2 regions of the Paraburkholderia sp. XV genome follow, and region 1 is predicted to be linked to the other one. Evidence: riboswitches for the same ligand, from Rfam matches in the RefSeq annotation. Region 1 holds a riboswitch; the other holds the start of a gene.
What was found. A riboswitch is a leader RNA that binds a small molecule or an ion and turns the genes downstream of it on or off. The one in region 1 is predicted to bind fluoride.

Region 1 (5,721 bases):
TCGTCGGGGTTCCGGCTATGCGGTGACAACGTCAGCACTGTCTGGGAGTCGCAAGATTTAATTTCGATGACGTTCATTTACATCGCCCCGTCGATAAGTGGCGTTACCCTAGCATGAACGGCTGTTTCCGGAAAATCTCGAGGTCCGCTCAGGGTCCGATTGTGTCAGCGCGCTCGTAAAATCTATTCGCGGGAAAGCGGCCAGTGGGAGTCTGCTTCCTGGAAGCGGCCAGTCGGCAGTGCGTACTCCCGACCCACTCCGGTCAGACAACTTTCTTCAAACCGGTCAGTCGGCCAAATCCAGATTTGGCTGACTGGAGTGCCACTAAGCAGCCGTTGGCGACCTCACCCAACCGGCCATGAGCCGCCGTTCCAGGCCCAGCCCGGCGGGACATCGCACCGACTGCTGTCTGTCAGACAACGGACATAAGCGAGCCGACGAGCGACTGACAGTTCTGTAAAAAGAGATTGGTAGCCGTTGAGAAATCGATCGCGACCTGTTACGCGACCGAGCGGCCAACTCGGCCAAACTCCACCGGAATCTTCACGTAGCTGAGATCGACGTCTTCTTCCGCGAGCGCGTTCATCAAGCGCTGGCATGCCTGCTCATCGACGGAAACGGTGATGGCAAGCGGCTGATCGGCAAGTTCGAAAAAGCCGGCCGAATGGAACTTGCCCGCGTGATCGAACCCTTCGGCACCAGTCATCAACGTTCCGCCCGATGCGCCGTGCTGTTCGGCGAATTTCAGCAGCCAGTCGCAGATTGACTGATGTCCATGCTTACGGTTCTGTTCAGTGAAAAACGTCAATTGATAGCCTTGCATTGCAGACTCCTTTTCAGGTGTGACGGGTTACGGAAAGCGTGGCCATGCCCAGCGCGGTCATGACTAACGAACCACCGACGTGCAGCGCAAGCATGCCGACCGACCACCCGAGTCGGCCATCTCGAATCAAGGTCAGCAGCTCGGCAGAAAAAGTCGAGAATGTCGAGAGCCCGCCAGCGAGACCGGTGATTAGGAAAAGGCGCCACGCAACAGACAGACCTGCCGTCGAGCCGAAGAACGCGATCGCAAACCCGACGATATACGCGGCGATCAGATTGCACGCGAGCGTTCCCATCGGAATGTTTGGCACGAGCGCGTTCATCGTGACGCTCAAGCCATAACGGGCGAGTGCGCCTAGCATCGCGCCGATGCTGATGGCGATAAGCGAGTACGCCCCTGTCATGATTTAAGTTCCGCTTGACGTTGGGTGCGCATGCGCAGTGAGCTGATGCGCGGCGGGGAGTTCGCAGAGGAACATCACTGCGTGGACCTTGCGCAGCTCATCGGCGTGCTCGCGCATAAAGTCACGCAGGCGTTCTTCTGTGTCGACCAGTTCGAGACACTGCGGATGCCGCATTCCGCTGATTTCTGGATGCTGATGAGAAAGCTGCTCTCCAGGCAGATACCCTGAACTGATTTGATGCAGCATCGCTTGCATGATATTGGACCTCTTCGCGACAGATATCAGGTGATGGGCGAGCGCAGGTGCGCTGAGGCGATGCCAGAACCGCGTCGCTCGGGCGCGGGTCGCAAGCGGGAAGTAAAGTCGCAGCGCCGCAATGCGCTGGTTGTTGCTTTGCTGAATCATTGGCCGCTTTCCCCTGCCGTCACTGCCGGATCAATATACCCACGCGGCTGCTTGCCATTCGCAACCAGTGTCACCGCTGTTGCTTTCTGCGGTCGAGACCCGCCGGGTTCGGCACGCTGTATTCCGTCTGGCACCGGCAGTCGGTGTTTGCGATGTTTGCCATGCCCGACGCGCTGCGCGTGATAGATGCCCGCATGGCCAGAAAACAGATACGCGGTCACGCAGCCGATTGCGGCAAGCGGGCCGATGCCCGTGCCGAACAACTCCACGGCCATGATCGTGGTGGTGATCGGCGTATTTGCGGCCCCGGAGAACACCGCAACGAAGCCGATGGCTGCCATCAGCGCGAACGGCATATGCAGCAGCGGCGCCAGTGCATTGCCGAGGGTCGCGCCGATGTAGAACAGCGGCGTGACCTCGCCGCCCTTGAAGCCTGTACCAAGCGAGGCAACGGTAAAGCCGAACTTTGCGATAAAGTCCCACGGCTGCATCGGCTGCTGAAACGAGCGAACGATGTCGGGAATGCCGAGGCCAATGTAGTGATAGGCATCGAGCGCCCACACGGCGGTCGCTATGACGATTCCGCCCACGAACGGGCGCAACGGCGCATATGGGATGTAGCGCTTCACCAGCGCGCCGAGCTTGTGCGCGCTGGTTGCGAATGCCATGCCGACCAGACCGAACGCAATGCCGGCGATCACGACAGCAACGACGCTCCATGCGCTGATCGGCGCGATCGTGCCGACCGCATAGTGGACGTGATGGACGCCCCATGCCAGACAGACCTGATCGGCGACGATGCCTGCCACGATGCAAGGGAAGAGCGCGTCATAACGCATGCGTCCGATTGCCAGCACCTCGAGTCCGAACACTGCACCGGCCAGCGGTGTGCCGAACACCGACGCGAATCCTGCGCTCATGCCGATCATCAGCAGGATGCGACGATCTTCACGTTCGAGGCGGAACGCATGGGTCAGCTGGTCCGCGAGTGCTGCGCCCATCTGCACGGCCGTGCCCTCCCGTCCGACCGACGCACCGAACAGATGCGAGACGATCGTGCCGCCGAGCACGAGCGGCACCATGCGCAGTGGTACGACCTTCTTCGGATCGTGGATTTCGTCGATGATCAGGTTGTTGCCCGCAATGACTGGCTTACCCAGCAGGTGGTACAGCCAGCCCACGGCGAAGCCCGCCACGGGCAGCAGCCAGATCGCCCAGCGGTGAGCCTCGCGCCACGCGGTTGCGCTATCGAGGGAAATGAGGAAAAAGGCGGAGGCGCTACCTGCGAGAGCCGCGGCGACGCAGGCGATCAGAAACCACTTGCCCAGATAAGGCAACAGTTCGAGTTGTTCAAAGCGTTTGAGTTTGTGCATTGGTCATGTGCGCGATGTTGCTTGGCCTGACCAACGAAAAGGATGTGGGCGCGAGCGCCTACAGTCCCGACGATAGTCAGGTAACTGTAGGCGTCATTAACCGCGCCGTTAGCGCGATGGTTAAAGGAGGAACGCCATCTCCAATCAACTCGGACTATATAGCATCCGATGACAGCGAACAACCGTCTCTCTTCCCTGATTCAGCCGGGGAAGATCTGAATTGCGCCGCGATTCGCGGTAACGGTGTTTCCTGACGGTCCGTTTGAAATCCGCTAGCGGCCATTGCATTGAATGTTCGGCGAAGGGCTGCTGTGGGTCGGGCTGCGTCAGCCCGCTCTTCAAATTCATCGCCGGAAAGCGGCCAGTGGAATTCTGCTTCCTGGAAGCGGCCAGTCGGCAGTGCGTACTCACGACCCGAAGTGGACCGTCGATATGCTCAGACGGATGACCGCGAAGCTGTCCGTACCGGTCACGCCAAGCCGATCAAAAGAAACGATGGCTTGCATCGACGCCTCGACGTTGCGAGATGCGTGCTGAAACAACATCTTCGAGAGCAGCACACGCCGCACGGATGTTGTCGGGCCGAAGATTCGTTACGCTCAAAAGTAGGCCGTTCCTCGCGAACTCGGTCCGCAGGTACCACGCAGACAGCGCTGACGGTGCAAGATTTTGCTTGCGCGCGGAATGAACGATTTCCAGGTCATCGACACCATCAGGCAACTTGACAATCAGCCCCAATCCCGATTCCACGACCTCCGTAAATCGCTTCCTGAGCAGTTCAACAGCGAGATGGCGGCGCTCAGCGTAGACCTTCTTCATGTGTCGGAGGTGGCGCATGAAGTGTCCATCTGCGAGAAACTCCGTTAGTGCCAGCTGTGTCGTCCTATTCGGAGCAGGTGCCATTACTGAAACTGTTTCGACAACGCGTTCGGCCAGTGCGCGCGGCGCGACGACGAAGCCGAGGCCCAGCGCGGGGCTGATTGTCTTACTGAATGCGCCGATGTGGATCACGCGTTGCGCACCATCACCCGCAGCCAGGGCGGGCGCCGCCCGTCCGACCAACTGTAGTTCGCCCAAGTAATCATCTTCGATGATCCAAGCATCTTTCGCTTCAGCCCATTCGAGCAGCGCCCGCCTTCTTACCGGCGAGAGAGCGACCCCCAGCGGCGCATGTTGGCCGGGCGTGACCAGTGCTAACAGGGCATGCGGAGCACGAGCGATGCCTTCCTCGACGCGTAACCCCTCCATATCGACGGAGATAGGGGCAACCGTGAGCCCCGCCAGCTCCAGAGCTTTCCTTCCGAGCGGATAGCCCGGTTCTTCGATCCACGCGGTGCGACCGTGAGCTCTGAGCGCGATGAGCGTAAGCATCAGTCCTTGTCGGTATCCGCTGGTAACAATAACTTGATCGGGATGGCATTGAATCTGGCGGCTGATGGCCAGGTGACTGGCAATCTGTGCGCGCAAGTCGCGCTCGCCGCGAGGGTCGGCGTAGGTCGTGTATCCAGTGGCGTCCGCACGGACTGCCCGCGCTCGCATTCGAGCCCAGAGCTTGGCGGGAAATGCATCGTGAGCCGGTACGCCCATCTGGAACGGTAGCGGCGCGCTCGAATACGGTCGTGTAAAGGCATACAGTGGCCCGTCCAGCGGAATCTCGGTCGCGATTGGCGCTGGAGGAAGTTGCGCGCAGACGCGTGTGCCGGCGGGGCCTGCGCCGAACACTAGCTTCTCGGAAGCCAGCCGCTCGTAGGCCACCAGGATCGTTCCGCGTGCGACGCCGAGCTGCGCAGCGAGATCCCTGCCGGAGGGTAACCGTCTTCCGGGTTGAAGACGACCGTCGATGATTGCTTGCCTGAGGCTCGTGTAGATCTGCTCGCCTACGGACGCCGCCGCATTACGGTCTATCTCAATTGCGAGCGTGGGCATAGTCTTTGGCTCAGTCATTTCGCCAATTCTTGGGCCTGTTGTCCGTGATCTCGGGCTAGTAAAGTCGCGTTATGCCATGAGTCACGCGCGAAGGGGAAGTAACCAACCCGCGCCCGTGACGCAAGAGACGTTATTTTATGGCCAAACGGCAAAGGACGAAGATGACACGCTTGAACTGGAGCGAGATCGCCCCGGACGGCGCAAAAGCGCTTTTCGGTGTCCATCACTATGTGACCAAAAGCACCAACCTGCCCGAGGAACTCATTCATCTCGTGTTCCTCCGTGTTTCACAGATTAACGGATGTGCCCATTGCATCGATATGCACAGTCGCGATCTTAGAAAGACCATGTCCATCGACAAGGTGACGCTGGTGCCCGTGTGGGACGAAGTCCCGCACCTGTTCTCCGCTCAGGAGCGCGCCGCCTTGGCTTGGGCCGAAGAGGTGACTCTCGTCAGCGAAACGCATGCTTCAGATGAAGCCTATGCGGCGGCCTCGGCGGCGTTCTCGCCAAAGGAACTTGTCGACCTCACGATAACGATTGCTGCGATGAACGCCTTCAACCGTCTCGGCGCCCCATTCCGACTCCCGGTCGCCGCCAAGACGTGAGTTCACAGAGGCATCGGACGCCGACGCGTCCGACTAAATCCGCGCTGTGTCGTCAAGCCAACGGATACGGTTAATTGCCGCAGCGGCTACTGAAAATACATCAACCAGTTGCGACCTCATGTAGAAGGGCGAGGCGGATACCGGAGCTCGTGTGCACCTCGCGTTGCCAGGCTAAGGCTCGGT
Region 2 (5,721 bases), on a different contig from region 1:
TGTGCGACGCGCGCAATACCGCCGTCTGCAGGAAATGCAGCGCCTCGCCGATGTCCTCGTCGATCAGCCGCTCGACATGCTCACGCTGATGCGTCGACAGCGACGACTGGCGCAGGGCGGCGCGCAGATCGTCGCACGCATGCGTCAGTTCCTTCGAGAAACCCTGCAGATTGACCAGCGGCGCGCGCAGATCGTGCGACACGCTATAGATGAACGTCTCGTTTTCCTGGGTTTGCTGGCGCAGCGTTTCGTTGGTCTGCGCGAGTTCGGCGGCGTGGCGGCCGAGATCCGACTGGAAGCGCGCCTGCTGGCGCTCCGCTTCGAGCAGCTTGCGGCTGGTCATATGCAGCGTCAGATCGAGCCGCGCGATTTCATCGTTGCCGGGCGTGAGAGGCGCCAGCGGCTCGTTGCTGGCAAGCCGGCTGGCGTTGTCCGACAGCAGCGCGAGCCGGCCGCGCACGCGGCGCGCGAACACCCAGAACGCAATCGCGACGAATACCAGCGAGCCGAGCACGGCCGCGACGATCAACGACTGCTGCCGCTCCCGCGCCGCCGCGGCCTCGGCCGAACGCACCGAATCGAGCTGCCGCTCCTGCGCCTGGAACGCCGCGATCTGCGCGCGAAAGCCGTCGAGCACGTCGGTTCCGGCAAGGTCGCGAAAACGCTGCAGCACGTCGCGCCGGCGTCCCGAGCGGATCAGGTCCTGCACGCGGTCCGACCATTGGCGGTACATCTGCACGGCCTGGCGGATCTGCGCGGCGCGCTCGACTTGCGTGGGATTGTCGGCGACCAGTTCGGCGAGCCGGTCGATGCGACGGTCGACGTCCATCCAGAACGCCACGGGCGTCGAGGTATCGCGTGTGCCGCTGACGACGGCGCCGCGCAACCGCACCGATTCCAGCAGCACGGGCGCGAGAATGCTGGCTGTCTGCCGCAGCACATCCTCGCTATGCATGCTCCAGCGCTCGGCCTGTTCGGCATCCGACTGCGCCTTGATGAGACCCGACAGCAATGCCAGTTCGAAGACAGCGGGGATCGCAATCAGAAGCAGGCCTTTGGTCGTCAGTCTCATGCGCGCGCCGGGAGAGTCGGAAGCCGGCGGGTCGCGCCGGGGACGGCACATTATGTCGGCGATTGCAGTTCATGACAAAGCGCAACCCGCGGGCGCGTCGCCAATCTGGTGCAGGAGGCAGCCGATCGTGGGCGCCGGGCGTGGCGCATGTTCAGGGCGCGTTCCGCCGCGCTGGCGCGCCAATTACCGCGTTATTGATTCGTATGGAAATAGCAAGCAAATCATAGGTATATGCCCGTTTTTGGGATATTTGCATGCCCCGATTTCGCGCTCATGCACATTCAAGGTGCCGATATCGCGGCGCACGTGTCGGGAAGGTCGAGCAATCGAAACGCTTCCACGCCGCATCGGCCCATTCCAGTGCAGCATCGCACCGAGAACACGCGTTGGCGCATCCATTTGGCCCACTTCTTGCATTCGATGCCCGCTTTTTGCGCATCGCAGGAATCAAACGGATGGACAGTCTGAAAACCGGCACCGATACCCTCTTTCTTCTGCTCGGCGCGGCAATGGTGCTCGCGATGCACGCGGGCTTCGCGTTCCTCGAACTGGGTACGGTCCGTAAGAAAAATCAGGTCAATGCGCTGGTGAAGATTCTGGTCGACTTTTCGGTGTCGACGATCGCGTATTTCTTCATCGGCTACACGATCGCTTACGGCGTCCAGTTCTACGGCAGCGCCGAAACGCTCGCCGCGCACAACGGCTATGCGCTGGTGCGCTTCTTCTTCCTGCTGACGTTCGCCGCCGCAATTCCCGCGATCGTGTCGGGCGGCATCGCCGAGCGCTCGAAGTTCAACCCGCAACTGTTCGCGACCTTCGTGCTCGTCGGCTTCATCTACCCGTTCTTCGAGGGGATCGTGTGGAACGGCCACTTCGGCATCCAGACGTGGCTCACGCAGGCGCTCGGCGCGCCGTTCCATGATTTCGCGGGCTCCGTGGTCGTGCACGCGTTCGGTGGCTGGGTCGCGCTGCCCGCCGTGATGCTGCTCGGCGCGCGCCACGGCCGCTACACGCGCGACGGCCGTATCGCCGCGCATCCGCCGTCGAACATTCCGTTTCTCGCGCTCGGCGCGTGGGTGCTGGCCGTCGGCTGGTTCGGCTTCAACGTGATGAGCGCGCAGACGATCGACAAGATTAGCGGCCTCGTCGCCGTCAACTCGCTGATGGCGATGGTCGGCGGCACGCTGACCGCGTGGCTCGCGGGCCGCAACGACCCGGGCTTCACGTATAACGGCCCGCTCGCGGGACTGGTGGCCGTGTGCGCCGGCTCGGACGTCATGCATCCGCTCGGCGCGCTGCTGACGGGCGCCGTGGCGGGCGCGCTGTTCGTCTATATGTTTACGATCGTGCAGAACCGCTGGCGCATCGACGACGTGCTCGGCGTGTGGCCACTGCATGGCCTGTGCGGCGCATGGGGCGGCATCGCGGCGGGGATCTTCGGCCTGCACGCGCTGGGCGGACTGGGCGGCGTGTCGTTCGCGGCCCAGGTGATCGGCACGCTCGGCGGCGTCGGGTTCGCGACGCTCGGCGGCACGATCGTCTACGGCGCAATCCGGATCACGGTCGGGCTGCGCATCGACCAGGAAAACGAATTCAACGGAGCCGACCTGTCGATCCACAAGATCACGTCGACGCCGGAACGCGAAACGGTCGGCTGACGCACCACTGCAAGCCCGTGGCGTCTGGTGTAACCTCGCGTTTCCGGGGTCGGCACATGCCATCAGGCGCGCCGCCGGTCCTTCGTACCAACGCGCGCGCCGATGTTAGACTGGCGCGCGCCGGAGATGGCATTCTCCTAAACCGCCCTCGTGGCTGATGATGCCTGCTTCGCCCGGACCTGCGGACGTTGCAGCATCACGCCTCGCCGCAGCCCGGTTCGTCGATGTTCGGCTTTCCAGGCTTGCTCATGTATCTGTCCATTCTTGCCGTCGGTATCGGCGGCGCACTCGGTTCGCTGTTTCGCTGGTTTCTCGGTCTGCGCCTCAACGCGCTCTTTCCGGCGTTGCCGCTCGGCACGCTCGCCTCGAATGTGATCGCGGGTTACATCATCGGCGTCGCCGTCGCGTACTTCGGGCGCAATCCGCAGATCGCGCCCGAATGGCGCCTCTTCATCATCACGGGCCTGATGGGCGGCCTGTCGACCTTCTCCACGTTCTCCGCGGAAGTCGTCCAGCACCTGCAGCAAGGCCGCCTCAACTGGGCCGCTGGGGAGATTGCGATTCACGTGGCGGCGTCGGTCGTCATGACCGTGCTCGGCATCGCGACGGTCGCCGTCGTCTCGCGCTGAACGGCACGCGCGCGCGCCCCCGCGCGACGCGCCCAGCACGACGATGACTGACACCTGCCGTTCATCAAAAGATCATTGCTGAACGCTGCCGCGTGGGCGTCGCGTGGCTGTATCATCGTCGTCATATGCGGCGGACATCGTGACGGCCCGTCACGCAAGCACCGCCGCCGAACGCGCGACGAGCCTTGCATCGTCGCATCGTCGCCAAAAAGGGCTTGGGCCGGACGGCGCGCGCAGCGCCCGCTTCGCGCGCATCCCACGCAAGCCAGCCGGGGACCTCTTGAAGTACAGATATCTTTCGCGTCGTTCGTTGCTTCCTCTGCGGCGCAGCGCAGAGGAGTTGTCGTTTGCGTTTTCCGAGCTGCTCGCGCAGCCGCTGAGCCGGCCCGAAGCGGCCGCACGTTTCGAAACCCTGTGGAACGAAGTCAACGACGCCGCGCAGTCATGCGACGACAGCGATACCGCCTTCAGCTATATCGCGCTGCTGCACAGCATGGACCAGCGTTGGCGGTTCCTGAGATCGATGAACTAGCGGGCAAACAACCGTGTCCTCCGATCCGTCCGATAACGAGCCGACCGGCTCGGCAGCGCGGCCACCCGCCGCGCCGACGAAATCGAAAAGGACTTTTCTGGGTCTGCTGATGTCCGGCATTCCGCCCGACGTCGCCCGCGACAAGTTCGAGCGCCTGTGGGATGAGACGAACGCCCTCGCCGCATCGTCGATGATGTCGGCGCAAGGGCGTCCGTATATCGCGCTGCTCAAGCGCATGCATACGGCGTTCGTGGAGCGCTATCCGCGCTGAACGGCCGGGCACGAACGGCTCTCCGGCATCGCGGCGGCACGCGCGGCCGCCACGCCGGCTTATGACTTCGCGGGACGGCCCGTCTTTACCGCTTCGAGTTCCTGAACGGCCGCGATCAGGCGTTTGGCGGGCGACACGGCGAGCAGATTCAGGCCCGCGCGCAGCAGTTCGCTCTTCTTGACGGAAATGCCCGCGTCGAGACAGCGCTGCTTGAGTTCGGCGATCTTCGCGTAGTCGGATTTCGGCATGGTGAAGCTGTCGCGGACCACTTTTTCCTTCTCTTTCTTCGCACGCGGCTTTTTTTCGGGAGCGGCGGCGGATGCCGGCGCGGTCTTCGCTGTCTTGACGGCCCTGGCTTCCTTGGGCGCCTTCGCAGGGTTCGCGTTCGCGGCAGAACTTGCACTGCTGGCGGGCTTGACTGCCTTTTCCGTCTTTGCGCTCTTCGCCGCCTTCACAGTGCCCGCGGTCTTCGTAGTCTTCGTAGTCTTCGTGGCCTTCGGGCTCGCGCCTGCCGCTTCCGGCGCAACTACGGGCGCCTGCTCGACCGTCGCTGCCTTCTTCGCTTCCGAAGTCCGTGATGCCTTCACTGCGGGCTTTTTGGTTTCGGCAGCCGGTTCCTTCGCGCTCTTCGGGAAGTGGTAGGCCTTTTTGGTGGGTTCTTTGGTTCGCGGCGTGCTCATCGTGTTTCCTCGTTAACGGTATAAACAGTATATACGGTTTCGCGAATGGTGCCGCCCGCCTGAAGTGATGTGCAGCGCCCGCTATGTTTCGCGCAACAGCTGCACCGCCTCGCGCCGGCGTGCCTTGCGACGCTCCTTCAGAAGCGCAAGCGCCGCGCGCGCCTCGGCTTCGTCGGCGAACAGACCGGTGTTTTCGCGCAACAGCGCAATGCTTGCCGTCACGTCGTTGAGCTCGCCGAAGCACTGCTGCAGTTTCTTGAGACGCTTCAATGTGTGGTCGTGGCCGACGTCATCGAGCACAGGGCCGAAAAGCTCGATCAGATAGCGAACCTTCTTGCCCGCCTTGCGCACGTCGTGGAGCGCATCGTAGTCGGCGGGCTTCGCACGGGACGCCTTGTCCATCCGCTTTCGCAGCGATTTTTCGGCGGCGCGCACGCGCTTTGCCGCGAACTTCTGCAATGCGTGCCTTTCGGGCGCCGAGTTCAATTCCTTCGATGTGCTTGCGAGTGCACCATGCAGCACGTTGCGAATGTCCGCGTTGATGAGCGTCTCGCGGCTCGCGGCAAGCGCGCGCTCGCGTGCTTCGCGCAGGCAGGCGGGTGCGGCGCGCGGCGCGCCCTCTTCACCCGGTTCACTGGTTTCGTTCGTCTTGCTCGCCAGCAGTTCCAGCAGGATGTCCCAGTCGCGCGTCTTACCGGCGGCATCGGCGAGAAAGCGGTACAGCGCGCGCTGCCGCGCGTTTTCCTGCCTGTCGAGCAGCGGACCATACGCCCACCACAACGAGCGCAAGCGTCGCAGCGCAACGCGCAGCTGATGCAGCGATTCCGGCGAAGCGTCGGCGTGAATGGATGCGCTTTGCGAAAGCGCTTCATCGACGAG

Region 2: linked by a shared signal. The riboswitch ahead of crcB (fluoride efflux transporter CrcB) and the one ahead of KFO72_RS29655 (voltage-gated chloride channel family protein) in region 1 are both predicted to bind fluoride.

What each region holds. Positions count from the first base shown of each region.
Region 1 covers NZ_JAGUUD010000082.1:7,194-12,914, forward strand. Annotated here, with positions in the region: gene KFO72_RS29635 (DUF6228 family protein) at 1-77, opposite strand, end outside; gene KFO72_RS29640 (DUF190 domain-containing protein) at 500-823, opposite strand; gene crcB (fluoride efflux transporter CrcB) at 837-1,226, opposite strand; gene KFO72_RS29650 (hypothetical protein) at 1,230-1,631, opposite strand; gene KFO72_RS29655 (voltage-gated chloride channel family protein) at 1,628-3,004, opposite strand; fluoride riboswitch at 3,085-3,155, opposite strand; gene KFO72_RS29660 (PLP-dependent aminotransferase family protein) at 3,488-4,930, opposite strand; gene KFO72_RS29665 (carboxymuconolactone decarboxylase family protein) at 5,092-5,538, shown strand.
Region 2 covers NZ_JAGUUD010000049.1:40,353-46,073, forward strand. Annotated here, with positions in the region: gene KFO72_RS22285 (sensor histidine kinase) at 1-1,072, opposite strand, end outside; gene KFO72_RS22290 (ammonium transporter) at 1,528-2,730, shown strand; fluoride riboswitch at 2,844-2,904, shown strand; gene crcB (fluoride efflux transporter CrcB) at 2,979-3,359, shown strand; gene KFO72_RS22300 (hypothetical protein) at 3,640-3,891, shown strand; gene KFO72_RS22305 (hypothetical protein) at 3,905-4,162, shown strand; gene KFO72_RS42330 (hypothetical protein) at 4,222-4,842, opposite strand; gene KFO72_RS22315 (CHAD domain-containing protein) at 4,924-5,721, opposite strand, start outside.